Regions from separate parts of the Acidovorax sp. SRI_002 genome, predicted to be linked through region 1. Evidence: riboswitches for the same ligand, from Rfam matches in the RefSeq annotation. Region 1 holds a riboswitch; the other holds the start of a gene.
What was found. Region 1 has a riboswitch for thiamine pyrophosphate ahead of AC2YJX_RS19980 (purine-cytosine permease family protein). Riboswitches for the same ligand answer to the same signal wherever they lie in the genome.
Positions count from the first base shown of each region.

Region 2: another riboswitch for thiamine pyrophosphate. It lies ahead of thiC (phosphomethylpyrimidine synthase ThiC); the one in region 1 lies ahead of AC2YJX_RS19980 (purine-cytosine permease family protein).

Region 1 covers NZ_JBYCZW010000007.1:146,860-154,123, forward strand. Annotated here, with positions in the region: gene AC2YJX_RS19960 (thiazole synthase) at 1-249, opposite strand, end outside; gene thiS (sulfur carrier protein ThiS) at 334-531, opposite strand; gene thiO (glycine oxidase ThiO) at 528-1,658, opposite strand; gene thiD (bifunctional hydroxymethylpyrimidine kinase/phosphomethylpyrimidine kinase) at 1,946-2,794, shown strand; gene AC2YJX_RS19980 (purine-cytosine permease family protein) at 2,863-4,143, opposite strand; TPP riboswitch at 4,216-4,320, opposite strand; gene AC2YJX_RS19985 (GyrI-like domain-containing protein) at 4,358-5,239, opposite strand; gene AC2YJX_RS19990 (nuclear transport factor 2 family protein) at 5,252-5,611, opposite strand; gene AC2YJX_RS19995 (NAD(P)/FAD-dependent oxidoreductase) at 5,737-6,792, opposite strand; gene fdxA (ferredoxin FdxA) at 6,917-7,246, opposite strand.
Region 2 covers NZ_JBYCZW010000006.1:477,483-484,746, reverse strand. Annotated here, with positions in the region: gene AC2YJX_RS19095 (methyl-accepting chemotaxis protein) at 1-1,593, opposite strand, end outside; gene thiC (phosphomethylpyrimidine synthase ThiC) at 1,791-3,683, opposite strand; TPP riboswitch at 3,798-3,921, opposite strand; gene AC2YJX_RS19085 (hypothetical protein) at 3,964-4,140, opposite strand; gene lpxC (UDP-3-O-acyl-N-acetylglucosamine deacetylase) at 4,148-5,071, opposite strand; gene AC2YJX_RS19075 (methyl-accepting chemotaxis protein) at 5,287-7,074, shown strand; gene ftsZ (cell division protein FtsZ) at 7,197-7,264, opposite strand, start outside.

The sequences.
Region 1 (7,264 bases):
GTGGCAGCCTGCCGTGTTGGGCAGCACAGGCACGTTGAGCTTGCGCAGCAGCTCCCAGAAGCTGCTGCCGCTTTCGGCCGGGTTGCTGCCCTGGCGGCGCAGCGATGCGGTGACCATGGCAGGCTTGGCGCGCAGCACGGCGGCTTCGAGCACTGCGGGGGATGGGTAGCGCGAGGTGCCCAGCAGCAGGCGGCTGGCGAACTGCTGGCCGTAGAGCACCAGGGGGTCTTGGGGCGTTGAAGTGGTCATGGTGTTTACTATGCTTTTGATAGCTGCTAGCGCTTATTTATCAGGCGCTAGGTGCCAATTTGGCTTCAAGTTTCAGGCGGCGGATCAGCCCCCCGTGACGGGCGAGATGATTTCCACGCGGTCGCCGGGCTGCAGGGCCTGCGCGGCGTAGCGGGTGTTGGGCACAAAGGTGGTGTTAACGGCCACGGCAAAAGGCGGGCGGGCCGCGATGGCGGCCACGGCGTCGGCCACGGTGGCGCCCTCGGGCAGTTCGTGCGGGATCTGGTTGATGGAAATGTTCATGCGAAAGCGGCGGCCGCGCTGGGTGGGGGCAGGGGGGTGGGCTCCAGGTCCAGCGCGAGGTCAAATCGTTGCGAAAGCTGCGATTGTCCTGCGTTCAGCACTTCCAGCGTCACATCCAGCATCGCGGGCGCGATCATGAAGCCGTGGCGGTACAGGCCGTTGATTTCCAGCACGCCCTTGCGCGGCTGGCGGATGGCGGGCAGGTTGTCGGGCAGCGTGGGGCGGCACTGCGTGGCCAATTCCAGGATGCGGCCCTCTGCAAAGCCGGGGTGCACGGCGTAGGCGGCGGAGAGCAGCTCCAGTGTGGAGCGCACACTGGCGGGCGAGAGGTCGTCCGATTCGATTTCGGTGGCGCCGATGACGAACAGATGGTCTTCCTTGGGCGCAATGTAGATGGGGTAGCGCGGGTGCACCAGCCGTGTTGGGCGCTGCAGCGTGACATCCGGCGCGTGGATGCGAACCACCTCGCCGCGCACGCCGCGCAGTGCACTCCACTGGCCCTTGGCGCCCAGGCCACGGCAGTCCAGCACCCAGTCGGGTTGGCCAGGGGCGCCGGGGGTGAAGGTTTCGGGCGACTGGGGGCTGTGCCAGTGCGTGCGCACCGACAGCCGCTGCATTTCCACCACCAGGGCGGCCAGCAGCTGCCGGTTGTCGAGCTGGCCTTCGCCGGGCAGGTACAGGCCCTGCGCAAAACGCTGCGCGAGGGTGGGTTCCGCCTGGGCCAGCGCGGCACCGTCCAGCTTTTGCAGGGCGGGTAGCTCTGGCACCTGGTGCTGGTTGGCCTCCAGCTGGCGCGTGAGCCGCTGGGCTTCGGCCACGTCCTGCCGGTGCCACACGATGAGCGTGCCGGCCTGCTGGAAGAACACGGGCTCGGCCAGCGCCGCCAGCAGTTGCGGCCAGCGGGTGAGGGCGTGGTGGCCCATGCGTACCACGCCGGGCTCGGTGATGGCCGATTCGGCCAGCGGCGCCAGCATGGCGGCGGCCACGGTCGCGGCCGAATGTTCGGCGGCCGGGCTGCCCGCGTCGTAGATGTCCACACGGTGACCCTGGCGGGCCAGCTCCACCGCAAGCAGGCGGCCCATGAGGCCCGCGCCCAGAATCGCAAAAGAAGAGGGTTGAAGTGGCATAGGTCCGTCGGTGTGTCCGTGTTGGCTGGCAACCATGGACAAAACGGGGGCAGCGCCGCTCTTGGAAACTCCCCACGCCAGCATGACCTGGATCGGGTAGCGGGGCCACGTTGCAGGCAGTGCCATGCAGCGCTGCGTGCGAGCCCCAGGGTATTTCTCAGTCGCACACCGAAGAACCTGATCAGGTTCTGAACGGAGGGACACCCCTGTTTCGTCCGGAAAAAATCAATTACAGCACAACCCTTGGTCGCTCTTTTTGCGCTAACGCATAGGCCATAATTTTTGCCATGACTTCATTGACCCCACCGACCTCCGCAGCGCGCCACTATGTGCGCGTGCTTTCCATTGCCGGTTCTGACAGCGGCGGCGGGGCGGGCATCCAGGCCGACCTCAAGACCTTCAGCGCCCTGGGCTGTTACGGAATGACGGCCATCACGGCCATCACCGCGCAGAACACCTGCGGCGTGACGGGCATCCACGGCATTCCGCCCGAGATGCTCAAGGCCCAGATCGACGCCGTGGTGCAGGACATTGGCGTGGATGCGGTCAAGATCGGCATGCTGCATTCGCCCGAGGTGGTGCGTGTGGTGGCCGATGCCATCCGCACCTACCAGCTGCCGCACGTGGTGCTCGACCCCGTGATGGTGGCCACCAGTGGCGACCGGCTCATCGCTTCAGAAACCGTGAGCGTGCTGGTGCAGGAGCTGTTTCCACTGGCCGAGGTGATCACCCCCAACCTGGACGAGGCCGGCTGGCTGCTGGGGCGCAGCATCAAGGGCGTGGAAACGCTGGACGAAGCCGCGCAGGCACTGTGCGCTCTGGGTGCACGTGCGGCGCTGCTCAAGGGCGGCCACCTGCCTGGAGACTGGGTGGTGGACGTTCTGGCCACCCGCAGCGGTGTGCGGCAGCGGCTGGAGTCTGCACGCATTGCCACGCCCAACGGGCACGGCACCGGCTGCACCCTGTCGTCGGCCATTGCGGCCCACCTGGCGCAGGGCCTGCCCTTGCAGCAGGCGGTGGAGCGCGCACGCGCCTACATTCTGGGCGCCATCGCCGCAGGGGCTGATGTGACCACCGGCCGCGGCCACGGCCCGCTCAACCACTGCTATGCGCCTGTGGCGCAGTTGGTGCTGTAGAAATTTAAGTGTTTTTGGCCGCTGGCGCTTATCTGGTAAGCGCTAGCAGCTCACAATTCGATAGCTATTCAACGGCCCCGTGGCCGTGTGGCCCAGGCCAGCAAAAAGCTGAACGCCAGTGCCGGCAGCGCCGAGCCCGCACCCGGCAGCACCTTGGGAGCCAGGTGGTAGACGGCAATCCCCACCAGCCAGATCGCCACGGGCGCCGCATTCACCTTGCGCGCCGCTGCCAGCAGTGCAGGTGCATCGGTGCCAAACGCCAGCCGTCCCAGGATCACGCCAAACAGCGGCACAAACACCGAGCTGAGCAGCAACAAAAACGGCTCCAGGCTGTGCATGGGCAAGACCAGCGCAAGGCCTGTGCATACCGCCGCCATGGCCAGGCCCCACTTGCGCACGTCCCAGCGCGGCAGCAGGCTGTGGGCCGACACCGCGCCCGAATACGTGTCGCCATAGGCGTTGTCCACCTCGTCGATCAGGATCAGCGACAGCGCAATCAGCCCGCCCTGGGCCAGCAGCAGCGCCTGCACCAGATCCTTGCTGGGCAAGGTCAGCGCCACCAGCACACCCAGCGAGTAGCACCACATGTTGGCCAGCGCGTAACCCAGCCAGGTGCCACGCAACGCGGAGCCGCCGTTCTTGCCGTGGCGCGCATAGTCGGCCACCAGTGGCAGCCACGAAATGGGCATGGCGATCACCAGATCCAGCGCAGGGAGCACTCCCATGCCGCCCGCGCCCTGGCGGTTCCACAGCGCATCAAACCCCTGGGCCTGCGCCAGCGACAAAAACTGCCACGACAGCCATAGCAGCGACAACACCACGAGCGGCAGCGCCACGCGCGCAATCACCTTGCGCACCAGCTGCACCATGGAGCCGCTGATCAGCAGCATCACCACGCCGCCCCACAGCAGCGTCGCCAGCACCGGCCAGTGGGAACCGGCCATGGCCCCTGATTGTTGGCCGATGGCCACGGTGGCATCGCGCATCACCACCAGCTCGAACGTGCCCCAGCCCACCAGCTGCACGATGTTCAGGATGATGGGCAGGCTGGCAAAGGTGCGGCCATACACGGCGTGCATCAGCCCCGCACTGGCCAGGCCGCTGTCGCAGCCCAGCTTGGCCACCCAGCCCAGCAGGCCCGCGCCCACGATGGAGCCGGCCACGATGGCGATGAGGGCTTCTTTGGTGCCCAACGCGGGCATCAGGTACGCACCCACCTGCATGACCAGCAAGCCCACGCCCAGGCTGAACCAGAGCGAGGCGTGGTCATGCCACTGGAAGACGCGGCGGTCGGGGGAGACGGGGGCCAGCGCTTCGTTGTGGGAAGGCGCGGCGGGCGATGAGGACATGGATGGCTCCGTGGCAGTACAGAGCAGGGGCGGCCCGCCAGCGCGCCCCAAAGTCATTTCATTCAGGGCTGGGCCAAAGCGGACGTGCTTCCCTGCGCGAGGATGATCTCAATCAGGTTCAAAGGGACTCTCTCAGTCGGTTCCGGCAGGCCGGTCTCGACACCCCTAGCGATGGCGCGCCCGAAGGAGCGCGGTTGCCATTGTAGAGGGTGGGTCAGCGCCCGGCCTGGGTGATGGGGATGGCGTAGTGCATCACGGAGTCCGCGGACGTCGGGTGGTATTGCGAGCCGTAGATTTCCAGATCCGGTCCCAGGCTGTGCGACTGGCTGGCCGACAGCAGCCAGCTGGAGTAGATGTAGTTCACCGTCGCATCGACGTTCTGGGCAGGACCCCGGTGGGTGAAGCATGCATAGGTGGATGCGGGGATTTCCATGGCCTCCATGCCCGGTGGCAGTGCACCGGGGCCACTCACTTCGATGCACGCCAGGTAGCGCAGCTCTTCCGTGTGCGGCCCCGCCGGGGCCACGACGCCATAGCAGACCCCGGGCACGGTGTTCGCAATCTCGCCCAACCGGGGCAGAAACTTCGCCCACAGGGGCGGCAGTTTCTGGCCCAGGTTGTTTTTTTCGGAATCGATGCCGTAGTAGTCGGTGGGCAGCCCGACCAATTGCATGGCGGGCTGCTGCTGGATGTCGGGTTCCAGGGAAATGTTGTGGTGAATGTGCGCGAGGTAGCTTTCGTCGAACCGGATCTTGCGCACGAACAGCGAGCGGTTGCCCATCTTGCGGTACTGCGACGGCGTGAGCCGAAAGCAATCGCGGAACGCGCGCGTGAAACTCTCCTGCGTCTCGTACCCGGACGCCAGCGCAATATCGAGCACGCTCAGCCGCGTGTTGGTCAACTGCTCCAGCGCCCGCGAGAACCGGCGCGAGCGGATGTAGGTCTTGAGGGTTTCGTTGGTCAGCGCCTTGAAGATCCGCTGGAAGTGCCACTGGCTCATCCCCGCAGCCCGTGCCACCTCGGAAAGCTGGATATCGGATTCGAGATGGGCCTCGATGAAATCGATGCCCTCCTGGATTTGCCGGAGATAAAGCACGGCGGCGTCGGTTCAAGGGGTTTCAAAGAAACCGGTCATGGCCACTAGACGGTTCTGGTCGTTGTACCGGCCGTAGCTCACGCCTTCCCCGATCACCTGCCCACTGCCATCCACCATGTTCCATTTGGCGATGCTCTGCTGGTTGTGGCTGGCGAAATAGTGGGTCACAAAATGCCCGCCGGGCACCTGGCTGTGAAAGTTGTCCATGTAGGCCGTCAATTGGTCCCAGCCCTGGGCTGTGGCCAGCGGGTCGTTGTAGGTGCAGGCGGGGTCGAGGGACTGGGTAAAAAGGGCTGTGCGGTCCGCGACCGAATCGGTCTTCCACGACGCGGTGTAGGCGTCCCAGATGGATTGAAGGGGTTGTTGGCTCATGGCGTGCTCCTGGTGGGTGGATGGAGACACCATCGTGCCGGGCGCTTGCGCGCCTTTTGGACATTTTGTGCTTATTTGTGGGCGCGTCGTTTGGGCACGAAGTGACGAACCCTGGCCCGCCGGGACTACACGGCGGCAGAAGGTGCCGATAACGGTGCGACACCCAGCAACTGGTGCAGCCGTGGACTGGTGGTGGTGTATTGCAGCGCCACCTTGTCGCCCTTGAGCACCTCGGCCGCACCAAAAGCCGCCAGCGTGGCTTCGTGGAAGCCGCACAGGATGAGCTTGCGTTTGCCGGGGTAGGTGTTGATGTCGCCCACGGCGTAGATGCCGGGCACGCTGGTGCGGAAGGCTTCGGTGTCCACCACCAGCTGTTTGCGGTCCATGGCCAAACCCCAGTCCGCAATGGGCCCGAGGCGGGGCGAGATACCCAGCACGGCCACCAGCAGGTCCAGCGCCAGGGCGCGGGTGCTGCCATCGGCGTCCACCACCTGCAAGGCCGTCAGCTGGTCGCCAGCGGTTTCAATGCCGGTGATCTGCGCAGACTCGACATGGATTCGGCCCGCATCGCGCAGTTGCTGCAGGCGCTGCAGCAGAGCATTCGGGGCGTGAAACACATCGCGGCGGTGCAGCAGGCTGACGCGTGCGGCCTGGCCTTGCTCGGCCAGTTCCACGGCGCGGGCCACGGCGGGCTCGTCGCCGCCGTGCACGACCACATGGAGCCCGGCTACGTGGGCCGTGGCGGGCAGGTTCTGGTAGTGGACCTGGGCGCCCACAAAGCGCTCGATGCCGTCCACCTTGAGCGTGCGTGGCACAAAGGCGCCCACACCGGCAGCAATGAACACCGTGCGGGCCAGCAGTTGTGCGCCCTGGGAGGTTTCGACCAGCAGGCGCCCATCGGCCTGCACGGTGAGTGCGGACACCAGCGTGTTCAGGTGCCACTGGGTCTTGAACGGCGCAATCTGCTGAAGCAGCAAAGCGGCCAGCTCACGCCCGGTGGAGACCGGGATGCCCGGGATGTCGTAGATGGGTTTGTCGCCGTACAGCTCGACGCACTGGCCGCCCGCATGGGGCAGGGCGTCGATGACATGGGCTGTGATGCCTTGCAGGCCCAGCTGGAAGACCTGGAACAGGCCCACGGGCCCCGCGCCGATGACGACAGCGTCGGTTTCTTGAATCATGCTCAAGCCACGCGCACAGCGCCCGAAACTGGCGCTGCCAAAGACCTGTTCCACCGTGGAACTGGCTTTGCCAGGCCACTGGTGGCGTCCCCCTTGGGGGATGGCGCGAAGCGACTCAGGGGGGTCACTTGACCAGTTCGTTGACCTTGCCCGGCTTGCCGTTCCATTCGTCGGCGTCGGGCAGCGCCGGCTTGCGCTTGGTGATGCTCTTCCAGCCGTCGGCAAAGGCCAGGTCGGCGTTGAGCTTGATGAAAGCAATCTGGTCGGCCGGCAGATCTTCTTCGGCAAAGATGGCGTTGGCCGGGCATTCGGGGATGCAGACGGCGCAGTCGATGCATTCATCGGGGTCGATGACAAGCATGTTCGGGCCTTCGCGGAAGCAGTCCACGGGGCACACGTCCACACAATCGGTGTACTTGCACTTGATGCAGTTTTCGGAGACGACGTGGGTCATGACAGGAGTTGTGTGGGT
Region 2 (7,264 bases), on a different contig from region 1:
TGCCGCGCTGAAGACTGAGGGTGCAGGAGCCCCGCCGTCCTGCAGCTTGAACTGGCTGACCGCACTGCTCAGGTGCAGCGCCTGTTCGCGCAGCGATTCAGAGGCAGCGGTGGACTCTTCCACCAGCGCGGCGTTCTGCTGCGTCATCTGGTCGAGCTGGCTCACGGACTGACTGATCTGGCCGATGTTGTCACTTTGCTCGGCCGACGAGGCTGTGATCTCGGCAATGATGTCAGACACCCGGCGCACGCTGCTGACAATCTCGGTCATGGTCTGCCCGGCCTGGCTGACCAGGCGCGATCCATCTTCGACGCGTTCCACCGACGAACCGATCAGACCCTTGATCTCCTTGGCCGCCTCGGCGCTGCGCTGCGCGAGGTTGCGCACCTCGCTGGCCACTACGGCAAAGCCCCGGCCCTGTTCACCGGCACGCGCGGCTTCCACGGCCGCGTTGAGCGCGAGGATGTTGGTCTGGAAGGCAATGGAGTCGATGACACCGGTGATGTCGGCAATCTTGCGCGAGCTGGTGGTGATCTGGTCCATGGTGGTCACCACCTGGGACACCACGGCACCACCGCGTGCGGCCACTTCGGCGGCCGACGAAGCGAAGTCGCTGGCCTGGCGGGAGGACTGGGCGCTTTGCTGCACGGTGCTGGTCAGCAGCTCCATGGACGAAGCGGTTTCCTCCAGATTGGCCGCGGTCTGCTCGGTGCGGTGGCTCAGGTCATGGTTGCCGCTGGCGATCTCGGAACTGGCGGTGGTGATGTTGCCTGCCGCGTCCTGCACCTGGCGCACCAGGCCCCGCAAGGCGTCCTGCATGCGGCCCATGGCCGACACCAGCTGGCCCACCTCGTCCTGGTTCATGGCCGCCACATCGCGAGAGAGGTCACCACTGGCAATGCGGTCGGCCAGTTCCTGCGCCTGCCCCAGCGACTTGGTGATGGAGCGCACGCTGAAGAAGGTGAGCGGAATGAGCACCGCCAACCCCAGCACCAGCCCGATGCCAATCAACGCCGACATGGTGGAAGTGCGCGATTCAACCCCCGCACGGGCCTCGTCCATCTGCGAGCGGGCCGCGCTGGCCAGGCTGGAGAACAGCTTGTCGGTGGCCTCCATGTGGACCTTCAGGCGGTCGGCGTAGGCACCGCCCCCCGCACCATCGAGCTGCGCCCCCTCGATCTTCTCGAAGATGGGGGCAATGCCGGTTTCGTACTGCTTGATCTCGTCCAGGGATTTGTCGATGGAGGCCACAAACTCTGCATCGCCCGACTGCACCTGGCGCACCTCGGCCAGGCTCTTGCGCAGGGCAGCCAGGGTCTTGGCCCAGGACTCGCGCAGGGCAGAGACCTCGACCGAGTTGTTGAAATTGATGATGATGTCTTTTTCGGTCCGGCGCAGGTCACCCAGGGTCGTGCGCAGGTCGGACATATCGGTCAGGGTTTGCACCCGCTGCGAAAACAGCTCTTGCAATGTGCCCCGGGTGCGGTCCAGGGCCACATAGCCCATGGCGCCAATGACGATCAGAAGAATCAGCGAAAAAACGGTTCCGAAGTAAAGACGTGTGCGGATAGAGAAGCGGCCGAGAGCATTCATGGCTCTTCCTTACATTTTTTAACAGGTAACTCAGCATAGCAAATTTAGTGCCACACGCCCTTCCTCCCGGTCTTCTGAACCGGGGGTGGGCGGGACTATATGCCGGGCGGGGCTATCCACCGCACAGGGTAAGCACGGCCCCGAGGCCCTGTTTCAGGGAATCCTCGGGGCCAGTAGCTGCGCTTATTGCACTGTTCTCAAACGGGCTTCAGGGGGATGTACAACTCGCCCCCGCTCTTCTGAAACTCTGCCGCCTTGGTCTGCATGCCCTGGGCCAGGGCTTCAGCCTCGGCCACACCCTTTTGCTTTGCAAAGTCACGCACTTCCTGCGTGATCTTCATCGAGCAGAACTTGGGGCCGCACATCGAGCAGAAATGCGCCACCTTGGCCGAGTCCTTGGGCAGGGTTTCGTCGTGGTACTCCTTCGCTGTTTCCGGATCCAGGCCCAGGTTGAACTGGTCTTGCCAGCGGAAGTCGAAGCGCGCCTGGCTCAGCGCATCGTCACGCGAGCGGGCACACGGGTGACCCTTGGCCACATCGGCCGCGTGGGCGGCGATCTTGTAGGCAATGATGCCCTGCTTCACGTCATCACGGTCGGGCAGGCCCAAGTGCTCCTTGGGCGTCACGTAGCACAGCATGGCCGTGCCCATCCAGCCGATCATGGCCGCGCCAATCGCGCTGGCAATGTGGTCGTAGCCGGGTGCAATGTCGATGGTCAACGGGCCCAGGGTGTAGAACGGCGCTTCGTGGCAGGTCTTGAGCTGCTCGGTCATGTTGGCCTGGATCATGTGCATGGGCACATGGCCGGGGCCTTCGATCATGGTCTGCACGTCGTGCTTCCAGGCCACTTGCGTGAGTTCGCCCAGCGTGTGCAGCTCGGCGAATTGCGCTTCGTCATTGGCGTCAGACGCGCAGCCGGGACGCAGGCCATCGCCCAGGCTGAACGACACGTCGTACGCCTTCATGATGTCGCAGATGTCCTCGAAGTGCTCGTACAAGAAGCTCTCGCGGTGGTGTGCCATGCACCACTTGGCCATGATGGAGCCGCCGCGCGAGACGATGCCCGTGCGCCGCTGCGCCGTGAGGTGGATGTAGGCCAGGCGCACGCCGGCATGGATGGTGAAGTAGTCCACACCCTGCTCGGCCTGCTCGATCAGCGTGTCGCGGAAGATTTCCCAGGTCAGGTCTTCGGCCACGCCGCCCACCTTTTCGAGCGCCTGGTAGATCGGCACCGTGCCAATCGGCACCGGCGAGTTGCGCACGATCCAGTCGCGTGTGGTGTGGATGTTCTTGCCGGTGGACAGATCCATCACGTTGTCGGCACCCCAGCGGATCGCCCACACGAGCTTTTCCACCTCTTCTTCAATGCTCGACGTGACGGCCGAGTTGCCGATGTTGGCGTTGATCTTGACCAGAAAATTGCGGCCGATTGCCATCGGCTCCACTTCGGGGTGGTTGATGTTGGCGGGGATGATGGCGCGGCCCCGGGCCACTTCGTCGCGCACGAATTCGGGGGTGATGATGCGCGGGATGCTGGCACCCATCGGGTTGCCCATCAGGCGCTGCTCGCGGCCTGCGTCAGCCATGTACTGCTCCATCCACTCGCGCTTGCCGTTTTCGCGGATGGCCACGTACTCCATCTCGGGCGTGATGATGCCTTTCTTGGCGTAGTGCATCTGCGTGACGTTGGCACCGGCCTTGGCGCGCAGGGGCTTGCGCTGCAGGGCGGCGGCCTCGGCGCGCAGCTGGGCCAGGCGCGTGGCGTCTTCGCTCTTTTGCCCATCGTCCAGCGCCACGGGAGCGCGGCCTTCGTAGTGCTCCACATCGCCACGGCCGGTGATCCAGCCCCCGCGCACGCTGGCCAGGCCCTTGCGCACGTCGATCACGGCTTCAGGGTCGGTGTAGGGGCCGGAGGTGTCGTACACGCTGACCAGCTCGCCGTTGGTCAACGCAATGTCGCGCACGGGCACGCGCAGGTCGGTGTGCAGTTGGCCGGGGATATAGGCTTTGCGCGATGCGGGGAAGGGCTCGCGCGTCAGCGCCAGCAATTCAGCAAACTTCTCGCGAGCGATGGGATCGGGGGCGTTCATGGGCAGGTCTCCTGGTTCCGGTGGCGGTGGGGTCTGCTCCGGAATGGACCTGTGCGCCCCCCAGGGGCGGCAGCACCTGGGGCATGACGTGCCCACAGGGACTGCGGGCACGGGGACAAGGAGGTCGGCTCTTCTTCCGCCGGTATGAACCGGATCAAGTTCGTCGGGTTCGCAAGCTGGCCTGAATTTCTTCAGGCCTCTTGCATCTCAGCGCATCAGCACACCCCGGAGCAGGCGCGAGTATAGGCCAGAGAAAAAACTGCGTTGCAGAGCCCGCGCATCACGCAAGTCGGCCAATGAGGATCACCGCAAAGAAAAAGACGGCGGCAATCACCGTCCACTTGAGGATGATGAGCCCCAGGCGCTTGTAGCGCGCCTGCCCCGTACCAGCATAAAACGCAAACGACACGGCAGCCGCCAGAAGCAGCAGCATGGCCAGCCAGCGAAAGATCAACATGTGCGTGCTACCAGGCGCGCGCAGGTTGCGCGAAGCCGGTGGGGGCCTGGCGCTCATCCTCGAAGGTGACCACCTCCCAGGCATCACGCTGGGCCAGCAGCTCGCGCAGCAAGAGGTTGTTCATGGCGTGACCCGAGCGGAAAGCGCTGTAAGCAGCCAGCAGGGGCTTGCCAATGAGGTAGAGGTCGCCCATCGCATCCAGGATCTTGTGCTTCACGAACTCGTCGTCGTAGCGCAGGCCGTCGCTGTTGAGCACCTTGTAGTCGTCCATCACGATGGCGTTATCGAGCCCGCCGCCCAGCGCCAGGCCGTTGGAGCGCATCATCTCCACATCGCGGGTGAAGCCGAAGGTGCGGGCGCGCGCAATGTCGCGGCTGTAGTTGCCTTGCCCCAGGTCAAACTCCACACGCTGGCCGGTGGAGTCCACGGCCGGGTGGTCAAAGTCGATCTCGAAACTGAGCTTGTAGCCGTGGTAAGGCGTCAAACGTGCCCATTTGGCATTGGCGCCCTCGCCCTCGCGGACCTCCACCGGCCGCAGGACGCGGATGAAGCGCTTGGGCGCGTTTTGCAGCTCGACCCCTGCGCTCTGGAGCAGGAAAACGAAAGATGCGGAAGATCCGTCGAGGATAGGCACCTCTTCGGCCGTGATGTCCACATAAAGGTTATCCAGCCCCAGCCCCGCACAGGCCGACATCAGGTGTTCCACCGTGTGCACCTTGGCATTGCCGACCGCGATGGTGGATGCCAGCCGGGTGTCCGTCACGGCCTCGGCGCGGATCGGGATGTCCACGGGCTGTGGCAGATCCACCCGCCGAAAGACAATCCCCGTGTCCGGCTGCGCTGGCCGCAGGGTCAACTCGACCCGCTGGCCGCTGTGCAGCCCGACGCCTACGGCGCGGGTCAGTGTCTTGAGGGTGCGTTGCTGGAGCATCCCGCCATTTTAGTTTCTGGCGCCCTGTCCCGCACGGGCTGAGGTCTTGCCTGCCTTGCAGACGCCATGCCCGGAGCGCTTGGGGCCCGTACGTAGAGCTACCGCCGCGTTTTCACCTACTGCGCAGGCCCCCGGGTTCGCCGCACAATTTGGGGCCAGAGGGCCTTGAAAAGATACAACATGAACACACCACAGATGCCCCCCAGGAGACTCCCATGAGCAAGCTCAGCTTCAAAATGAAAATCATGCTCATGATCGGCACTGCGCTTGTCGCGCTGCTGATCATGGCCGTCACCTCCCTCCTGCAGGAGCGACGACTCATCACCGAGTCCCGAAAAGAGCTGCTGACCACCGCCGTCCAGTCCGCCCACAGCATAGTGGCCGCCTACCAGGCCAAGGCCGCCAGCGGCGCCATGCCCCAGGAGGAGGCCCAAAAGGCCGCCAAGGACGCCCTGCGCATTGCGCGCTATGGCGGCCCGGAGGGCAAGACCGAGTATTTCTACATCTGGACCACCGAGGGCGTGGGGGTGATGCACCCCTTCAAACCCGAGTGGGATGGGCAGAACATGCTGGGCAAGGTCAAGGACGGCTCGGGGGTGGACATCATCGCCCTGCTGGTGAACGGCATGCGCAGCAGCAAGGATGGCAAAGCGTTTGTCCCCACCATGTTTGCCCGCCCCAACCAGACTACCCCGGTGCCCAAGCTCCAGTACATCGTCCGTGTAGACGGCTGGAACTGGATGGTGGGCTCGGGGCTGTATACCGATGACGTAGACATGCTGCTGCGCAAGGCCCTGCTGTCGAGCCTGGCCATGGTGGTGGTGGTGATTCTTGTGGTGGGGGCCATCGGCCTGTTCGTATCGCGCTCCGTGCTGCGCCAGATCGGGGGAGAGCCCACTGACGCCATCGCGATCATGTCGGAAGTGGCCGAAGGCAATCTCGATACACACATCCCCACGGCCCACCCAGGCTCGATGCTCGACGGGCTCGCCCACATGGTCACTTCGCTGCGCAAGCTGGTCACCGACGTGCGCGCCGCCACCGACAGCATCGCCACCGCGTCGAGCGAAATCGCGCAGGGCAACAACGACCTGGCCCACCGCACCGAAGACACCGCCAGCAACCTGCAAAGCACGGCCAGCAGCATGGAGGAGCTGACCAGCACCGTCAAGCAGACCTCGGACTCCGCGCAGACGGCCAACCAGATGGCCACATCAGCCGCTGCGGTCGCGGCACGTGGGGGTGAAGTGGTGTCCCGGGTAGTAGCCACCATGCAGGACATCAACGCCAGCAGCAACAAGATCAGCGACATCATCGGCGTGATCGATGGCATCGCCTTCCAGACCAATATCCTGGCCTTGAATGCCGCCGTCGAGGCGGCCCGCGCGGGCGAGCAAGGCCGGGGCTTTGCCGTGGTGGCCAGCGAGGTGCGCAGCCTGGCCGGACGCAGTGCCGAAGCCGCCAAGGAGATCAAGGCCCTGATTGGCGCATCGGTCGAAAAGGTGGAGTCGGGCACGCAGCTGGTGGGCAATGCGGGCGCCACCATGACCGAGATCGTGGAAAGCGTTCAGCGCGTGACCGACATCATTGGCGAAATCCGCTCGGCTACGTCCGAGCAGAGCCAGGGCATTGCCCAGGTCAACACGGCCATGAACCAGCTCGACCAGATGACGCAGCAGAACTCTGCCTTGGTGGAGCAATCCACTGCCGCCGCAGACAGTCTGCGCGAGCAGGCCATGAAGCTCACCCAGGTGGTCGCACTGTTCCGGGTCAATGGCAGCAATGCCCCAGCGCCGTCCCCGGCAAGCCGGCCCGCCCCTGCGGCCACACCCCGCCCCACACCCGCTCCCGTACGCGCTGCCGCACCGCGCCCCGCACTGGCCAAGGCCGCTGCACCCCGCCCTGCGTCGCCCGCCAAGGCCCCGGCAGCGGCGCTGCCGCCCAAGGCCAGCAGCCCCAAACCTGCAGCGGACAACAACAACGACGACTGGGAGTCCTTCTGACCCCAAGGACCTGAAGCAGCACAAGCACAGCGCAAGCAAACCTCGCTGCAAAAAAAGAAGCCCTGCCAGCTTGTGCTGGTAGGGCTTCTTGTCTTGCGGCCCATGGAAGAGCCTGTTGTCGATCAGTCGGCTTGCTTGCGCAGGAAGGCCGGGATCTCCAGGTCATCCATGCCACCCGAGGACAGCGCGT